Regions from separate parts of the Mesorhizobium sp. M1E.F.Ca.ET.063.01.1.1 genome, predicted to be linked through region 1. Evidence: riboswitches for the same ligand, from Rfam matches in the RefSeq annotation. Region 1 holds a riboswitch; each other region holds the start of a gene.

Evidence for each region. Region 1 has a riboswitch for thiamine pyrophosphate ahead of thiC (phosphomethylpyrimidine synthase ThiC). Riboswitches for the same ligand answer to the same signal wherever they lie in the genome.
Region 2: another riboswitch for thiamine pyrophosphate. It lies ahead of thiB (thiamine ABC transporter substrate binding subunit); the one in region 1 lies ahead of thiC (phosphomethylpyrimidine synthase ThiC).
Region 3: another riboswitch for thiamine pyrophosphate. It lies ahead of thiC (phosphomethylpyrimidine synthase ThiC); the one in region 1 lies ahead of thiC (phosphomethylpyrimidine synthase ThiC).

The regions. Positions count from the first base shown of each region.
Region 1 covers NZ_RZSC01000233.1:154-7,458, forward strand. The annotation lists partial or broken gene EOA29_RS17595 (FAD-dependent oxidoreductase) at 1-59, opposite strand, end outside; gene thiC (phosphomethylpyrimidine synthase ThiC) at 56-1,891, opposite strand; TPP riboswitch at 1,995-2,111, opposite strand; gene EOA29_RS17605 (hypothetical protein) at 2,233-2,460, opposite strand; gene EOA29_RS44030 (hypothetical protein) at 3,123-3,584, opposite strand; partial or broken gene EOA29_RS43055 (SMC-Scp complex subunit ScpB) at 4,483-5,005, shown strand; gene EOA29_RS17620 (DUF433 domain-containing protein) at 5,539-6,189, shown strand; gene EOA29_RS17625 (DUF5615 family PIN-like protein) at 6,194-6,571, shown strand; partial or broken gene EOA29_RS17630 (DNA-binding protein) at 6,593-7,305, opposite strand, start outside.
Region 2 covers NZ_RZSC01000313.1:1,412-6,521, reverse strand. The annotation lists partial or broken gene EOA29_RS20885 (ABC transporter permease subunit) at 1-1,381, opposite strand, end outside; gene thiB (thiamine ABC transporter substrate binding subunit) at 1,620-2,630, opposite strand; TPP riboswitch at 2,673-2,788, opposite strand; gene EOA29_RS20870 (thiamine diphosphokinase) at 2,933-3,580, shown strand; gene EOA29_RS20865 (ABC-F family ATP-binding cassette domain-containing protein) at 3,582-5,110, shown strand, end outside.
Region 3 covers NZ_RZSC01000325.1:354-6,232, forward strand. The annotation lists partial or broken gene EOA29_RS21310 (FAD-dependent oxidoreductase) at 1-529, opposite strand, end outside; gene thiC (phosphomethylpyrimidine synthase ThiC) at 526-2,346, opposite strand; TPP riboswitch at 2,460-2,571, opposite strand; gene EOA29_RS21320 (beta-ketoacyl-ACP synthase III) at 2,898-3,920, opposite strand; gene EOA29_RS21325 (adenosylmethionine--8-amino-7-oxononanoate transaminase) at 3,917-5,185, opposite strand; gene bioD (dethiobiotin synthase) at 5,182-5,820, opposite strand; partial or broken gene EOA29_RS21335 (8-amino-7-oxononanoate synthase) at 5,817-5,879, opposite strand, start outside.

The DNA.
Region 1 (7,305 bases):
GCGAGTTCGAAAGCGACGGTGAGGCCGGCAACGCCGGCCCCTTTGACGAGCACCCTCATGATGGTTTGGGAGCCTCCGGCACGACCGGTACGCCAGTCTCGTCCGCCGGCATGTAGAGATCGCCGCCCTCCCGGTATTTTGCCGCCATTGCCGCCATGCCTTCCTTCTGAGCCTCGGCACGGATGTCGTGGGAAATGCGCATGGAGCAGAATTTCGGCCCGCACATCGAACAGAAATGTGCCAGCTTGTGCGCCTCCTTGGGCAAGGTCTGGTCGTGGAAGGACCGTGCGGTTTCGGGGTCGAGCGACAGGTTGAACTGGTCCTCCCAGCGGAACTCGAAGCGCGCGCGCGAAAGGGCATCATCCCTGGTTTTCGCTGCCGGATGGCCCTTCGCCAGATCGGCTGCATGGGCGGCTATCTTGTAAGTGATCACCCCAATCTTGACGTCGTTGCGGTCGGGAAGGCCGAGATGCTCTTTCGGCGTGACGTAGCAAAGCATTGCGGTGCCGAACCAGCCTATCATGGCGGCACCTATCCCTGAGGTGATGTGGTCATAGCCCGGCGCGATGTCGGTCGTCAGCGGCCCCAACGTGTAGAACGGCGCCTCACCGCACACTGCGAGCTGCTTGTCCATGTTCTGCCTGATCTTGTGCATGGGGACATGGCCCGGGCCTTCGATCATCACCTGGCAGTCCTTTGCCCAGGCAATCTTGGTGAGTTCTCCAAGTGTTTCCAGTTCGGCGAATTGCGCCGCGTCGTTCGCATCGGCGATTGAACCGGGACGAAGGCCGTCGCCGAGCGAGAAGGAAACGTCATAGGCTCTGGCGATGTCGCAGATCTCCTCGAAATGCTCGTAGAGGAAGCTCTCCCGGTGATGGTGCAGGCACCATTTGGCCATGATCGAGCCGCCGCGCGAGACGATGCCCGTGACCCGGTCGACGGTCAGCGGTATGTAGTGCAGCCGCACGCCGGCGTGGATGGTGAAATAGTCGACGCCTTGCTCGGCCTGCTCGATCAGCGTGTCGCGATAGACCTCCCAGTTGAGGTCCTCGGCGATGCCGCCGACCTTTTCGAGCGCCTGATAGAGCGGCACCGTGCCGATCGGCACCGGTGCATTGCGCACGATCCAGTCGCGGATGTTGTGGATGTTGCGGCCGGTCGACAGGTCCATCACCGTATCGGCGCCCCAGCGGATCGCCCACACCATCTTTTCGACCTCTTCGGCCATCGACGATGTGACAGCCGAGTTACCGATGTTGGCGTTGATCTTCACCAGGAAATTTCGCCCGATGATCATCGGTTCGCTCTCGGGATGATTGATGTTGGCGGGAATGATTGCGCGTCCGCGCGCCACCTCGTCGCGCACGAATTCGGGTGTGACGAAATCTGGGATCGCCGCGCCGAAGGCTTCGCCGTCGCGTTGCAGCTTGCCGCGCATCACCTCGCGGCCGAGATTCTCGCGGATGGCTACGAACTCCATTTCTGGCGTGATGATGCCGGCGCGCGCATAGGCAAGTTGGGTCACCGCCTTGCCCTGCTTGGCCTTGAGCGGCCGATTGCGTATCGGAAATTCCGGTGTCAGGCGCTCGCCGGTGGCGAATCCATTGTCTTCCGGCCGGACGTGGCGGCCGTCATAGGCTTCGACATCGCAACGCGCCGTGACCCATTCGTGGCGAAGCCGGGCAAGGCCTTTTTCGATGCTGGTTTGGACTGATGGATCGGTGTAGGGGCCGGACGGATCGTAGACGGTGACGGGCGGTTCGCCGGCCGTCGGATGGACGGAAATCTCGCGCATCGGCACCCTGATCTGCGGGTAGAGGACGCCGGGCTTGTGGATTTTCCGCGAGGCGGGCAGTGGTCCCGTCGACACGGCGGGGGTGAGGGCATTCATCGTGAGGCTCCTTTGCTCATGCATTGGAGACCCAGTTCTGTGCCGGAAGGATGAAAAGACGCTTCTGTAGACCTGCTGCAGCAGGACCTCGGGCGTAAACTCCCGCAAAGCGCTTGCACCGTCCCTACGCCAGTATGAACTGGATCAGGTTCAACGGGTCACTGCGCCGCGAAAGCCAGCAGTATCTCAGCCCCTTACCGGGACTCCCCTGGTGAATGCCTCAAGTTGAATGGGCCGGTGCTGCTTTGTCAAGCGCCTTCGGGCGCCTTCGGGCGCCTTCGGCCGGTGGCGACGTCCGGCGGCCGGCCGAGCGGAGAGCTCGCGCATGCATCGGGGACAAGTCACGCCCCGTAGACCAGGGCTGGAATGGCCAAAGTCTCATTCGCTTCGTGAAGGATGGAAAAACTGTATCGGCCATGTGCGTCGAGATCGACCGAGTAGCTCAGGCGGTCACGGATGTGGTTATCCTGGTCGAAGGCGACGATTTGCGGCTTCAGCGAGGTGATTTGCACCACGTCCAGGTAGATGGAGTTGCAGATATGATCTGGTCGTCGGGCTGGCAGGTGCAAGCGGCCGCTCTATTCAGGATGCGGCATCGGCGGCGTTCCCGATACCAATGATATCTTGCGGGCAACTTATGCAATCACCGGCTTCGTAAAACCCGACGGCGGCGGCCGTGTCCTGGCGCTGAGGATGTGCCGCTGTTCCAGCAGAGAAATCGCGTGGGCGCGGAGTTTTCGCTCTGCGAGGAAGAGTTGACGCAATCGTTTAGCTTGCTTGCAGTTCGTAGAGACCCGCCTTTGAAAGCAACTAAGCTATTGCATTGATATGTTGGTGCGCGATCGATCGCTACATAGCCGGCCGCCATTATCCGAGTATTGATCCGCCGGTGTTCGTGTTGCCGTATATGGCAATCCCTGCGAGATCGTCGCGGCCGGATCGGCCGCACCCTCTAGTCATAAAAGGGGAAGCGACCGAGAATTCCGCTGCCGAAAACTTCTCTGGCTTGGCTATGCATGCGGTAGATGAGATCGCCGCCTACCGCGACCTGGTCGAGGAAGGCATCGACGCCCAGTTCGGACAGCCTGGTTATCGCAATGCGTTAGCGGCTCAGACTTGCGGTCTCGAGAGCGGCCTTTGGGGGTCACCTCTTTTTTGTTTCAGAGGTTGGAAGACGGCTGCTCGTTACCCAATAGAAATGGCGACTACGGAACGCGATCGATCGCGGCCATCAGGAAACACCTGTCTTCGGCTCAACCTCGACATGGCGTCCGATCGACCGCAGATATACAGCTATCTCGTCCATGAGATGATCGCGTTCGCCGTAGATCTCAGCAATCCTGCGCAGCTGTGGCTCGACGGACCTCCGTTGCGCCGGCGTCAAATCAGCATCGCCAAAGACATATCCCAAGTTGCCAATCGCGCAAATGTTGCAGCCGGCCTCCACAACTGCTTGCACGAATGCCGGAATGTCTTTTTCTTGCATAGTCTTCATGTCGAACCTCTCGTGAATGGCGTGCTTGCGCGCCCATGCTGCCTTTTCAGCGTGTCCTCTGGGCGGCGCAAGCCTTGAGCGTAATTGTGCCGGGCAACCTCGACTATCCCGTCTGCCACGCTCTTTAGAGTCGGTGGGGTCTGGTGATTGCAGGCTGGGCCACTCAAAAGCCTGCAAGAAGAAAGTCATGGCGACCATTGCTCAAGATCGCGAGGGTGCGTGCAAGACCTTCCGTTGGCAGTCATGCACGCTCACCCAGCAACTGGGTATTGAGCAACTGGGTCTCACGTCGCGGGTCTCGTGTGCTTCACAGCCGAAAATAAGGTACCACCGTGGCTATTCTCAAGTGCAGGCTACCTCTTCAGGACACGGCGGAGTGCCTTCCGACGCACCCCTGGTGCAACGTGCGACCTAACGAGACACATCTCGTTCGCGTTCCCTCGACCTTTCTTCGTATTGCTGCTTGCCCTGCGATTTCAGGCCCTCTGCTAGCTTCTCGGCCGCTCTTTGGCCTGCAATGTCACTATTCAAGATCATATCCGACATCCCTGGATGGTCATAACCGTAATGCGCATGCAGTTTCCCTCACGAGCAGCGCCTATCCGTCGATTAGTTCGTCTTCCGGAACCCGAAGCCCTTTTTATCCGGCGTACCTATCCACCATTCAACCGGTATACCTTTCCCAACTTTGGCGGACCATTTACCTCAGGCATGATCATCTCGCGTGACATTTTTTTTTGGCGCCATCATCGCACGTGGCATTTTCTAAAAACCAAGACGTGTCAATTTGTAAAATCAAGGATGCGGCCGCGCCCGTTGCGAGGATTTGCAGGTAGCTCTTCAGCCCCAACACGATGTGTGAGGCGGCGGTGGAAAAGGCAACCGACGGCGTCGACGCGTCCTTTGATGATCGCAAGCGATATGCTTCGTCGCGAGCCCAGATTGCGGTCTCGGGCACAAGGCGAGATCACAGTTCTGCGATCTGTGGTAACGCGAGCCCGCAAAGCGCCGCTGCGGCCACCGCTTTTGGAATCTGGACGAGATTCGTCGTCGTCTGAGATCAGTTGATCGAGCAGTTCGCGCGCGCGGGACGCGCTTGCGGTGCAGTCTCTCCCGCGAGCTCGCCCGTGACCTTCTCATCGACGACATCCGAGAGCTGCGCGGACGGCCCTATGACCTCGTCGCTGTCGCCGGCGGCTGGAAGCACCTGACACGGCCGGCCTATGCCGATGCCATCCGCGCCTGCGGAAGCAGCGGGCGTGCCGTGGACCTGACGTGGTCGGACGTGCTGATGCTGATGTGCATCGGCACTTCCAGCCGATTACCCGCGCCGAATTGTCGTCGGTTTTCGGGAAGTAATCAGTCGCGACCTGATCGGCCATCTGCGGCACCGGCCTGATCGCGTCGAACCCGCGCAGTCCGACGCCCGGCGCTCCCTACACCTATGTGACGACAAAAGCGTCCTGCTCGAGTTCGGCCTCGACACGCTTCGCGATCTCCCGGACTGCGAGGCGCTCGAGGATGCCGGGCTGCTGAGCAGAGATGAGCTGCTTGCTGGTGAAATTATGCCAGAGTTGGCTAGTGGCCATGAGGATGCGGGTTTGGATACGGAGGAATAGCTTGGCGCTGCAGACGCTGTGGCCACCGGGCTTGCGAGTGCTTCCAGCTTTCCATAGCGAATCTAGCGCGCCCAAGGGCGTCCGAAATTTGTAGGCAAATTTCGGACATGGACACGGTCAGCGACGTCAAGCAGGCAGCGGTATGCGGCCTCTGCACCGCTGTCGCCCAAAAATTCGTGGCCATGGGCAAGCCCCACTTGAGACCCCCAGAGAGAACGCTCGTGAGCGATGGAAACGGTTTTGGTCCAAAGCTTGATACAGATGGCCTGCAGATGGGTGTAGGGTTTCAAAGCGCTCGAAGACGCGCCTTCGCAGAGTTAAAAGTCCGCGACGAACTCGTGTGTCGTTTGTCGCCAACTGCAAATTCGATAGTTAGCGCAATTATACTGCGCCGAGTCTGCCATCTCGAGCCCCAAGGGTTTGTGAGGCCTCTCGGCTCACCACCGCCTTTGCTAACCGCCGTGATTCCAAAGACGCGTGCCTTTACGGAGGGGGTCAAACGGCCTATATTATTCTTTATAAGGAGAAGAATAATGGGCACACTTGCTCGCATCTACACCCCCGCAGAGGCAGCCGCCGTCAGCGGGATAGGAATCAAGGCCGTGCACAATGCGATCGACAAACGCATTGTCGATACTGTGCCAAGCACTGCTCGGCGCATCGGTGGGGTCGTCCGACGGGCATTGACCGGCGAGGATTTGCTGCGGCTCAAGCTTTGGTATGGCGTGGGTGCGACATTGCCCGCTGATCGTCGCTACCGCCTGTTCGAGGAAATCAAAGCTGCCCCAAGGGCCAAGACCGTAAGGGCCGACGACCTGCTGATCGTCGACGTCGCCGAGGCACGTAAACAGCTCAAAGCGCGCATCGTGGATCTTGATGAAGCGGAGGCCGCCATCGGCCGCGTTAAAGGGGTGATGGGCGGAGAGCCTGTCTTCAAAGGAACCCGCATCCCTGTTCGTATGATCACGACGATGCTAGCGCAGGGCGCAGATGAAGCGGAGGTTCTGGAGGGATATCCGAAGCTAACGCCGCGCGTGATTGAGCTCGCCAGAATGTGGGTCGCCGCGCACCCGGTTCGTGGGCGGCCTAAGAAGCTGGTCGAGCAGGGCGTGAAAATAAAGTCGTCGAAGCGCGTGGTTTTGAAGGGCGACCCAGGTCCGTCGGCCAGGTCGAGACGCGTGTGACCTCGTGAGGTTTCTGATCGATGAGTGCCTGCACACGTCTCTGGTTGCGGTAGCCCAAGAACGCGGACATGAAGCAAACCACGTCAACTGGCTTGGGCTAAGCGGCGAAACCGACTGGGACCTCATGCCGCTCATTATCGATGAGGATTTCACCTTCGTCACCAACAATGCTAAGGACTTCAGGAAGCTCTATGCCAAAGAACCGGTTCACGCCGGCCTGATTATCGTCGTCCCTCAGGTCGGGCCTGAAAAACAGAGAGAGCTCTTCGATGCTCTCCTCGAGGATCTTGGCCCAGAGGAATTCCTGATTAATGAAGTTATCGAAATCGAGATCGAAAACGGCATTGCAATCGTAACACGATACGATCTGCCGTCGCCCTAGCTGAGGCTGCGCGATCTCCGCTTATGACCGACCCGGTTGCCAGTCGCTCATCTGCAAAATGTTACCGCCGAGTTTTGCAAACGCGCGTTGGCGGCAGGAGAAAACGAGAATCTGCTGATCGTGTGATTGACGATGCAAAGCGTCGAACATGCGCTCGATGCGGTCGTCATCGGAATAAACCAAAGCGTCATCCAGGATAACCGGTGTGGGTCGGCCGTCGCGGGCAAGCAAACGGGCGAAGGCCAGACGTGTCAGAACCGAAAGCTGTTCTCGCATGCCGCCACTCAACCTATCGACATCCTCATCCTGACCATTGCGGCGAACGGTCTGTGGCAACAGTGTGTTCTCGTCGAACACTATGGAGATGTCATCGAATAGCAATCCAAGCAGCGGTCGCAGCTCGGACATGACCGGCTTCAGATAAAGATCGCGTGCCGTCGAGCGCGCAGCGACCAGCGTCGTGCGCAGCCGGTCGAGGACGGCTTTTTCGAATTCGAAGCGTCTCGCTCGCTCTCCAGCGATTTCCAATTTTTCTGTGGCCTCGCGCAAAGCTTCTTCCACCGCGTCGTCGGACCGAGTGCGAATATGGCCATTGAGATCGGCCAGGGTTACACGCAACTGACTTGCTTCCTGTGTGGCGGCATCCTGAACCGAACGGGCGCGGCGCAGAACGGCTTCAGCGCTGGTGAGATCGCGAGCGCCGTCGCGCAGGGGAGCAGCGCGCATTTCGGCCG
Region 2 (5,110 bases), on a different contig from region 1:
GCCAATCGACCAGGCTCAGCCGGCTCCAGCCGGAAATGCCGAGCGCCAGGCAAAGCCGCTCATGGCGCTCGCTCGCCGCGTCGTAAGCGGGGCGAACGGCGCGGATGGCGAAAGGCATCGCCATCACCGCATTGACGGCGACGACCATGACGGGTGCGACGGCGAACACGTCCGTGAAGCCGCGCAAGGCCAGGAACCAGCCGGCGCCGACCACGATCGGCGGCACGACGAGCACGAAACCGGCGCCGGTGTCGGTGGCATGTTCGAGCAGCGACATGGCGCTGCCCTCGCGGCGCCGCAAGGCCAGCGCGCGCCGGGCCGCGATGAGCGAGAGCGACAGCGTCACCGAAAGCAGCGCCGAGAGGAAAGAGAGCGTGGCGCTGGTGAGCGTCGCACGGCGCACGGCCTCCTCGTCGGCCAGCCGGCCAAGGTCTGCGTCCAATCCAGCCAGCACGGTCGCCGCCATCGGTCCGGCGACGAACAGCAAGGCAAGTACGATCAGGCCGGCGTTCATCACCGTTTCAGCCTTGCCTGTCGCAAGATAGCGGCGCGGCGCTACCGGCAGATTGGCATCGCCGACCGTATTGGCGCCGAGCCGCGTGAGCAGAGCGACGATGACGAAGGTCAGGCCGATCTGCAGCAGCGTCAGCACCACCGCCCGGGCCGGATCGAAATCGAAGCGCAGCGCCTGATAGATGGCGACTTCCAAAGTCGTGGCGGCAGGTCCGCCGCCGAGCGTCAGCACGATGGTGAAGGAAGTGATGCAGAGCATGAACACCAGCCCGGCGACGCCCGGCAAGGCCGTGCGCAACGCCGGCCATTCGATCAACCGCAATGCCGGACAGGCGCCCATGCCGAGCTGGCTCGCCAGCCGCCACTGGTCGGCGGGCACCGTGCCCAACGCCTCGAGGAACAGGCGCGTGGCCAAGGGCAGGTTGAAGAAGACATGCGCGATCAGAATGCCGGACAGGCCGTAAATGCCAGGCCATTCACCGCTGCCGAACCTGACGAGAACGCCGGCAAAATAGCCGGCATGGCCGTAGAGCGCCAGCACACCAAGGGCGGCGACGATGGCCGGCAGCGCCAGCGGCACGGTGAAGAGCTGCAGGATCAGGCGACGCCCCGGAAAGCCCGGATGCCTGGACAGGGCGCGTGCCACCAGCAGCGCCGGCGCGACCGACAGCAGTGTCGACAGCAGCGCCTGCCAAAGCGTGAAGCGGGCGACGCGCAGGAGATAGCCGTCGAAGGCAGCGACAGCGCCGGATGGATCGTGCGCGCCTTCCAGCGCGAGGCCGGCGAAGGCGCCGCCGATGAGCAAGGCGATTGCCGCGAGGGCGATGACGCCAGCGCTGATGCGGGAGTCAGAGCGCGCGGGCTGCACGCGGCACCATCTGGGCGTGAGCTAGCCGACGCCGCGTTCCTTCGCGCCCCCCTCTGTCCTGCCGGACATCTCCCCCTCTAGGGGGGAGATTGGAAGTTCGAACGCCCCGCTCGGTCCTGCAACGTTTGAGATTGGCGAAAGTCGAGGTGACAGCCAATCTCCCCCCTTGAGGGGGAGATGTCCGGCAGGACAGAGGGGGGCGCCGTAGAGCAACCATCTTTCGAGAACTAGCCGGACTCTACTTGCTCATCGCCGCCAGCCACTCATCCACCCAGGCTTTGCGGTTGGCCGCGACCTCCTCGGGACTGAACAGCAAGGTCTTGGTCGGCTTCACCAGCTTGTCGAAGGCCGGATTGAGCGGCTTGTCGGTCTTGCCGGCCGGGAACATCCAGTTGGTCTCCGGGATGACGTCCTGGAATTTCGGCCCGGTCATGAAAGCGATGAACTTTTCCGCCAGCGGGTTCTTCGCGCCCGTCTTGGTGACGCCGGCGACTTCGATTTGCAGGTATTCTCCTTCCTCGAAGGACGCCGCCTGGTAGCGTTCGGTGTTCTCCGCCACCATGTGATAGGCCGGCGAGGTGGTGTAGGAGAGCACCATCGGCGCCTCACCCTTGGTGAACAGGCCGTAGGCCTCGCTCCAGCCCGGCGTCACGGTCAGCACCTTCTGCTTCAGCTTCGCCCAGGCTTCCGGCGCCTTGTCGCCATAGACCGACTTCACCCAGAGAAGCAGGCCGAGGCCCGGCGTCGAGGTGCGCGGATCCTGGATGACGATCTTGTCGGAGGCGCTGCCCTCGACTAGCTCCTTCAGGCTTTTCGGCGGGCTCTTCAGCTTCTCAGTGTCGTAGACGACGGCGAAATAGCCGTAGTCGAAGGGCACGAAGGTATCGTCGCTCCAGCCGCCGGGCACGTTGATGCCGGACACTTCGCCATGCGGCACGAACAGGCCGCTCGCCTTGGCGTCCGCCGTCAGGTTGGTGTCGAGGCCGAGCACGACATCGGCCTTGGTGCCGGCGCCTTCCAGCTTGACGCGATTGAGCAATGCCACGCCGTCGGCGACCGAGACGAATTCGAGGTCGCAGCCGCATTCGGCCTCGAATTCCTTCTTCACCGCGGGTCCAGGACCCCAGTCGGCGGTGAAGCTTTCATAGGTATAGACAGCGAGCTTGTCCTTCGCCTCGGCGGGCCCGAGACCCGCCAGCAGCGAAACCAAGCCGGTTGCGAGAATAAGCTGGGACCATAGTGAGCGCATCGGCGCCTCCTTCGTTCGTGTTAAAGGAATTGAGGCGTCGGATGGTCCGAGACGTCTAATCCCTCCGCCGGTACAAACCGGATCAGGTTCAGCGGGTTGGCTTTGTTGCCTCTCAGCCGGTTCGCGAAAGTCAGCGTCCGGCACCCCGTTAGAGCGCTTCGAGACATAGGCCCGGCCGAAGCGGCGCGCAAGCGGAAGTTGCCGGGCATCCAATGCATCACGGCTTACTCCGTAACGAGCGCCGTTCCGTTTGGATGCGCCCGGCTTCCGTTTCGCGGGCGGGGCTGGTAAGGGCGACGGCCATGGGCACATTCACCATCCTGCTTGGCGGCGAACTCGTCCGCACGCCTCGGCTCGATCGCCAGATCGAAGGCTCGCGCGTCATCGCCGCCGACGGCGGCATCGGCCATGCCCGCATGCTTGGCCTCGTGCCGGAGCTCTGGGTCGGCGATTTCGATTCGGTGCCCGCGGACCTGCCGGAGGATCTGGCCGCCGTGCCGCGCAAGATCTTCCCGGCCGAGAAGGACATGACTGACGGCGAGCTCGCAATCGCCGAAGCGCTCGCGCGCGGCGCCACCAGCCTGGTGCTGGCCGGCGCCTTCGGCGGCAGGCGCGCGGACCATGCCTTTCTGCATCTGGCGCTTGGGCTTCGGCTGGCCGAGGCCGGCACCAATATTCTGCTGACCAGCGGCGCACAGGAAGGTGTCCCCATCCTGCCGGGGAAACCAGCCGGCTTCGACTATGCCGACGGCACGCTGTTTTCGGTGCAGGGCTTCTCCGATCTCACCGGCCTGACGGTCACCGGCGCAAAATGGCCGCTCGATCGCGTCAAGGTGGCGTTCGGCTCCTCGCTCACTATATCGAACGAGGTCAAGGGACGGCTCGAGATCGCGCTCGAGCGCGGCCGGGCGCTGCTTCTGGCCCACCCTTATCCTCTTCCCGAAAGCTGACATGGCTCCGCCTCTTCTCAATCTCGACGGCATAAAACTGACCTTCGGCGGCACGCCGCTGCTCGACGGCGCGGCGCTCAGCGCCTCCGCCAGCGAGAAGATCGCGCTGGTCGGCCGCAACGGCTCGGGCAAGTCGACGCTGCTCAAGATCGCTGCCGGGCTGATCGAGCCGCAGGACGGCGAGGTCTTCCGCCAGCCTTCGGCGACGGTTCGCTATTTGCCGCAAATGCCCGACATGGACGGCTTCGCCAGCGTGCGCGCCTATGTCGAGGCGGGGCTGGGCCCGGCCGACGATCCGCATCGCGCCACCTATCTCATGGACCATCTCGGCCTGACCGGCGAGGAACGGCCGGACGACCTTTCCGGCGGCGAGGCGCGCCGCGCAGCCCTTGCCCGCGTCATGGCGCCGGAACCCGACATCCTTCTGCTCGACGAGCCGACCAACCATCTCGACCTGTCGGTCATCGAATGGCTGGAAGAGGAGCTTGCCCGCACCTCCTCGGCCGTCATCCTGATCTCGCACGACCGCCGCTTTCTCGAACGCGTCTCGCGCGCCACCGTCTGGCTCGACCGCGGCCAGACGCGGCGGCTGGACAGGGGCTTTGCGCATTTCGAGGAATGGCGCGACCAGGTGCTTGAGGAGGAAGAGCGCGAGCAGCACAAGCTCGGCCGCCAGATCGTGCGCGAGGAGCATTGGCTGCGCTATGGCGTGACCGCCAGGCGCAAGCGCAACATGCGCCGGCTCGGCGAGCTGCAGGCCATGCGCCAGCGTTTCCGCAGCCATCGCGGCGCCGAGGGCACGGCGACCATGGTGGCGAGCGATGCCGCCGAATCCGGCAAGCTGGTGATCGAGGCCAAGGCCATCGACAAAAGCTTCGGCGACCTCACCGTGGTCAAGGGTTTCTCGACCCGCATCCAGCGCGGTGACCGTGTCGGCCTGGTCGGGCCGAACGGCGCCGGCAAGACGACGCTGCTCAAGATGCTGACCGGCGAGCTGACGCCGGATGCCGGCTCCGTGCGGCTCGGCGTCAATCTGGAGATCGCGACGCTCGACCAGAAGCGCGAGGCCGTCGATCCGCAGGAGACGCTGGCGCACTACCTGACCGACGGGCGCGGCGAGAACCTTGTGGTCAATGGCGAGCAGCGCCATGTCGTCTCCTACATGAAGGATTTTCTGTTCAAGCCGGAGCAGGCGCGCACGCCGGTGCGCGAGCTTTCGGGTGGCGAGCGGGCGCGCCTGCTGCTCGCCCGCGTGCTGGTGCGGCCGGCGAACCTCCTGGTGCTCGACGAGCCGACCAACGATCTCGACATGGAGACGCTGGAACTGCTGCAGGAACTGGTCGCCGGCTTTGCCGGAACGGTGATCCTTGTCAGCCACGACCGCGATTTCCTCGACCGCACCGTCACCAGCGTGATCGCGCCCGACGGCAGCGGCCGCTGGATCGAGTACGCCGGCGGCTACTCCGACATGCTGGCGCAGCGCGGCGGCTCGAGGCTCGAGGAACGCAGAGCAAGGCCGAAGGCCGAAAC
Region 3 (5,879 bases), on a different contig from region 1:
TGCCGGTGCAGTCCACCTCGACATCCGGGATGGCTGACACCGTGCGGCAACCGAACTCAAGGCGCGTGCCCATGCCAGGCAGCGCTTCGCTTAGTGCGAGCAACGCCTTGCGTGGGTCGAGATGTGCTTCCTCGGCGAAGAACAGGCCGCGCCCGAACCGGCCCGCGAGCGCTGGTTCGAGCGCCGCGATCTCATCGGCGCCGAGCTGCTTGAAGCCGGACGTGCGGTGGCCGAAGCGATCCAACTCGCCGGCATCGCGGGCAGGCGCCACCATGAGCGTGCCGTTGCGCGAGACATGACCGGGCAACGCTCTGTCCCACCAGTCAGCCGCGCCGCGTCCGAGCGTCAGGACCGTCTCCTCGGCGCTCTCGCGCTCGCACCAGGGCGCGAGCATGCCGCCGGCCTGCCAGGAGGCATTGCCGGCGATCTCCCCGCGTTTCTCGACCACGGTCACCTCGGCGCCGCGCGTTGCCAGCTCGTGCGCGAGCGTCAACCCGGCAACGCCCGCGCCGCGAATGAGCACCTTCATGGCGTGTCCGTGCGCTCCGCGGTGCCGTCGACGGGCATGTAGAGGTCGCCGCCGTCCCGGTACTTCGCCGCCATCGCCGCGAGCCCTTCCTTCTGCGCTTCAGCGCGGATGTCGTGCGATATCCGCATCGAGCAGAATTTGGGGCCGCACATGGAGCAGAAATGCGCCACCTTGTGCGCTTCCTTCGGCAGGGTTTCGTCATGGAAGGCGCGCGCCGTCTCGGGATCGAGCGAGAGGTTGAACTGGTCCTCCCACCTGAACTCGAAGCGCGCCCGCGACAGCGCGTCGTCCCTGACCTTCGCCGCCGGATGGCCCTTGGCGAGGTCGGCGGCATGAGCGGCAATTCTGTAGGTGATGACGCCGGTCTTGACGTCGTCGCGGTCAGGCAGGCCGAGATGTTCCTTGGGCGTGACGTAGCAAAGCATCGCCGTTCCGAACCAGCCGATCATCGCCGCGCCTATACCCGATGTGATGTGGTCGTAGCCCGGCGCGATGTCGGTGGTGAGCGGCCCCAGCGTGTAGAACGGCGCTTCGCCGCAGACCGCGAGCTGCTTGTCCATGTTCTGCTTGATCTTGTGCATCGGCACGTGGCCGGGGCCTTCGATCATCACCTGGCAGTCCTTGGCCCAGGCGATCTTAGTCAGCTCACCAAGCGTTTCCAACTCGGCGAACTGGGCCGCGTCGTTGGCGTCGGCGATCGAGCCGGGGCGAAGGCCGTCGCCGAGCGAGAACGCCACGTCATAGGTGCGGCAGATGTCGCAGATCTCCTCGAAATGCTCGTAGAGGAAGCTCTCCCGGTGATGGTGCAGGCACCATTTGGCCATGATCGAGCCGCCGCGCGACACGATGCCGGTGATGCGGTCGACGGTGAGCGGGATGTAGGGCAGGCGCACGCCGGCATGGATCGTGAAATAGTCCACGCCCTGCTCGGCCTGCTCGATCAGCGTATCGCGGTAGACCTCCCAGGTCAGATCCTCGGCGATCCCGCCGACCTTCTCGAGTGCCTGATAAAGCGGCACCGTGCCGATCGGCACCGGCGAGTTGCGCACGATCCAGTCGCGGATGTTGTGGATGTTGCGGCCGGTGGAGAGGTCCATCACGGTATCGGCGCCCCAGCGGATCGCCCACACCATCTTCTCGACCTCCTCCCCCATCGATGAGGTGACGGCGGAGTTGCCGATATTGGCGTTGATCTTCACCAGGAAATTGCGGCCGATGATCATCGGCTCGCTTTCGGGGTGGTTGATGTTGGACGGGATGATGGCGCGGCCGCGCGCCACCTCGTCACGCACGAATTCCGGGGTGACGAAATCCGGGATCGCGGCGCCGAAGCTCTCGCCATCGCGTTGAAGTTTCGAACGCAACTGCTCACGGCCGAGGTTTTCGCGGATGGCGACGAACTCCATTTCCGGCGTGACGATGCCGGCGCGTGCGTAGGCAAGCTGGGTGACGGCACGGCCGCCGGTAGCGCGCAACGGCCTGTTGAGCGTCGGAAACTCCGGCGTCAGGCGATCGGCGGAGACCAAGCCGTTGTCCTCGGGTTTGACCGTGCGACCCTCGTAGCGCTCGACATCGCCGCGCGCCTCGATCCATGCCTCGCGCAACCGCGGCAAGCCGCGCTCGATCTCGGTCTTCACCGCCGCGTCGGTGTAGGGACCGGACGAGTCATAGACCGTGACCGGCGGCTCGCCGGCGCTCGAATGAACCGAGATCTCGCGCATCGGGACACGCAGGCCCGGGTGAAGTTGGCCCGGTTTGTGGACTTTCTTCGAAGCGGGCAATTCGCCAACTGTGACGGTCGGGGTGTGGGCATTCATGAGTGAGCCTCCTTGCTCGAGTGCAACGGAGACCCAGTCCACGCGATGAGGAGGAAGTGACGCTTCGCGCAGGATGCGGGCTAATGCCCGAATACCGAAGCCGGATTGCCGACCCGCGAAACCTCGCACCGTCCCTACGCCAGTATGAACTGGATCAGGTTCAACGGGTCACTGCGCGCGATAGCAGTATCTCAGCCCCTTGCCGGGACTCCCCTGGTGAGGCACCTAGGTTGGACGATGAGATGTCGCCCTGTCAACTCCTGAGGCGCACGGGAGCCCTCGAAAGTGCCACTGCAATGACGCACATGTTGCGACCTTGGCGCTCGAGGCAATCCATGGTCTGTGTCAATCGTAGCGAACTCTGCCGCGCAGGCGATGACGGTTGAAACCATCCTCGGGTGATGCAGACACGGCTCACCTCGTCATCGTAGAGCGATGATGAAGCGAGCGCGTCAGGCAACAGGACCTATAGCCGACGCACTCAGGCCGTCAAAACCCTTGCAACAGAGGGGCGGAGAATCGACCTTGACTGTTGATGTTGTTGTAAAGGTTTATATAATCGCCCGGCGCACATCAGCGCACAGATCGGCCCTAACGCCAACCACAAGCGCCCCACCGACAAGACCTGCTCCCGCGGCTGCCAGCAGCAGCTTCTCACCCGGTCGCAAGGGGTTGGCGCTGTGGGCAACTGACAGCGACAGGGGGATCGTCGCGGCTGACGAGTTGCCATAGTCGGCGATGGTCTTGACGATGCGTCCGTCCTTGATGCCGAGCGACTTGCCGACGGCGTTGAAGATGCGGGCATTCGCCTGGTGCGGCACGAAACGGACCACGTCCGACGCCGAAAGACCGGCCGCCTCCAGCGCCTCGTTTGCACAGCCGCTCATCATCTCCACCGCCTTGGCGAAGACGTCGCGGCCGTTCGCGATGGTCATGCGGGTTTCGGCAATGTCGATTTCGTCGGAGAATGGACGGTTGCTGCCGCCCGCCGGGATGTGGATCAGGCCATACGCCGAACCATCCGAGGCAAAAGAGGCGCCGAGGATGCCGTGGCCGGGATCGCTGGAGGGGGCCAGCACCACCGCGCCCGCGGCATCGGCGAACAGCACGGCGCTCGCCCGCTCGGCTGGATTGATCCGACGGCTCAATATGTTGGCGGCAATCACGATGGCCGGCTTGTTGTGCAGGCGCACGAAGCCGTCGGCGAAGGTCATGGCGTAGATGAACCCGGCGCAGGCGCCCGCCAGGTCGACCCCGCCGGCCTTTTCAAGACCTAGCCTGTGCGCCACCAGCGGCGCGCTCGGCGGCAGGAGATGGTCCGGCGTAGAGGTGGCGAGCAGCAGCAGGCCGATCTCCTTGCGATCGATGCCGGCGGCTTGCAGCGCCATCTCGCCTGCCTTGGCGGCCAGTCCGGAAAGCGTGTCGTCAGGCTCTGCCCAGAAACGCGTGCGGATGCCGGTGCGCCCCTCGATCCAGCCTGCATCCAGCCCGAGGCTCGCCTCGATCTCGGCATTGCCGACTTTTCGGGCCGGGACGTGATGGCCAAGGCCTATGATGCGCGCTGTGCGGTTCATCTTTTGTCACCCGCAAGTCCGGCCGCCTCGTCTATTGCCGCGTAAAGGCGGTCGAGTTCGTCGGACGTCACGCAATAGGGCGGCAGCACGTAGATGATGTTGCCGAGCGGTCGCACCAGCAAGCCTCGATCGAGGAAGAAGGCGCGCAGCCTCGGGCCGACCTCGGCCAGATAGCCGGCATTGCCGACGCTGAGGTCAAGCGCGGCGATGGTGCCGGCCGTGCGCACATTCTCAAAACGCGGATCCCCGTTGAACCGCGCTACCTTCTCCACCTGCATCCGCGACAGCGCGGCCACGCGCTCCGCCACCGGCTCGTCGTTCCAGATGCCGACATTTGCCAGTGCTGCCGCGCAGGCAATCGGGTTTGCAGTGTAGGAACTCGAATGGAAGAAGGTCTTGGACCGATCCGTCGAGTAATGCGCTTGGAAGATCGCGTCGGTGGCAAGCGTCGCCGCAAGCGGCAGCGAGCCGCCTGTCAGACCCTTGGAGGTGCACAGAATATCGGGCGCGACCGCCGCCTGTTCGCAGGCGAACATGGTGCCGGTGCGGCCCCAGCCGGTCATGACTTCATCGGCGATGAAAAGCGTCCCCGAGCGCACGGCAATGCGCTTGAGCTCGGCGAGAACTGAGGCCGGGTACATCAGCATGCCACCGGCGCCAAGCGCCAGCGGCTCGACGATCAGCGCGGCAACCTCGCCGTCACGCGCCAGCCGTTCGAAGGCGTCGAGTGTTTCCTGCTCGTGGCCCGCGGCCGGGAAGGGGATCGTATCGACCTGAAACAACAGCGGCTCATACGCGGCGTTGAAAACGCCACGCGCGCCGACGCTCATCGTGCCGATGGTGTCGCCGTGATAGCTGTGTTCCATGACGACGATGCGCGAGCGCGGCCTACTGGTGTTGCGATGAAAGCCGAGAGCCATCTTCAGCGCCACCTCGACGCTGGTCGAGCCGCTGTCGGAAAAGAAGACCCAGTCGAGGCCGGCCGGCGTCATGTCGACCAGCGCCGAGGCCAATTGCTCGGCCGGCTCATGGCTAAGGCCGGCAAAGATCACCTGGTCGAGCGTTTCGGTCGCCTCGCGGATTGCCTCTACGATCTTCGGGTGGCGGTGGCCGTGGGTGATGACCCACCAGGACGAGATCGCATCGAGGATGCGCCTGCCGTCGCGCGTCTCGACATAGGCGCCTTCGGTGCGCACGATCGTCGGCGGCACCGGTTCGGTGGCATGTTGGGTAAAGGGATGCCAGACAGCGGAGCGGCGACTCATGGCCGGATCTCCGCGAAGTCGGCGGCGTTAAACGAAGCCTTCATGGCCGCGGAAAGTGTTCCAGGGGTCAGCGACTGGAGAAAGGGGAGACGACCCAGCACGCGAACCTTGCCCATCTGGACGATGGTTTTTTGCGTATCGACCATCCTGTCGCCGATGAACACCACGCCGAGCAGCGGGATTGAGCGGGCGCGCAGCGCCTCGATCGAGAGCAGCGTGTGGTTGATGGTGCCGAGCGCGGTGCGGGCGCAAAGCACCACCGGCGCGTTCCACTGTGCGAAGACGTCGATGTAAAATGTGCGCCTGTTCAACGGCACCATCAGTCCGCCGGCGCCCTCAACGACGAGCGGACGGTCCGTCTTGGGCAGTGCGAGTTGACCTGCATCAATCTCCACCCCGTCCAACTCCGCGGCGCGGTGTGGGGACAGCGGCTCTCTAAGGCGCCAGGCTTCCGGCAACACCCGGTCAGTAGGCAGTCCTGCCAGAAGAGAGACAACCTCGCTGTCGGTCTCTTCGCGGTTGCCCGCCTGCACCGGTTTCCAGTAGATGCCATCGAGAAGCGCCGTAAGGCCCGATGCGAACACCGTCTTGCCGATGCCGGTGTCGGTGCCGGTGATGACAATCTGCACCGTCATCGGGCGCGCTCCCATTCTGCAGCCAAAGCATCAAACAGTGCCGAGACGTCGGCCTCGCC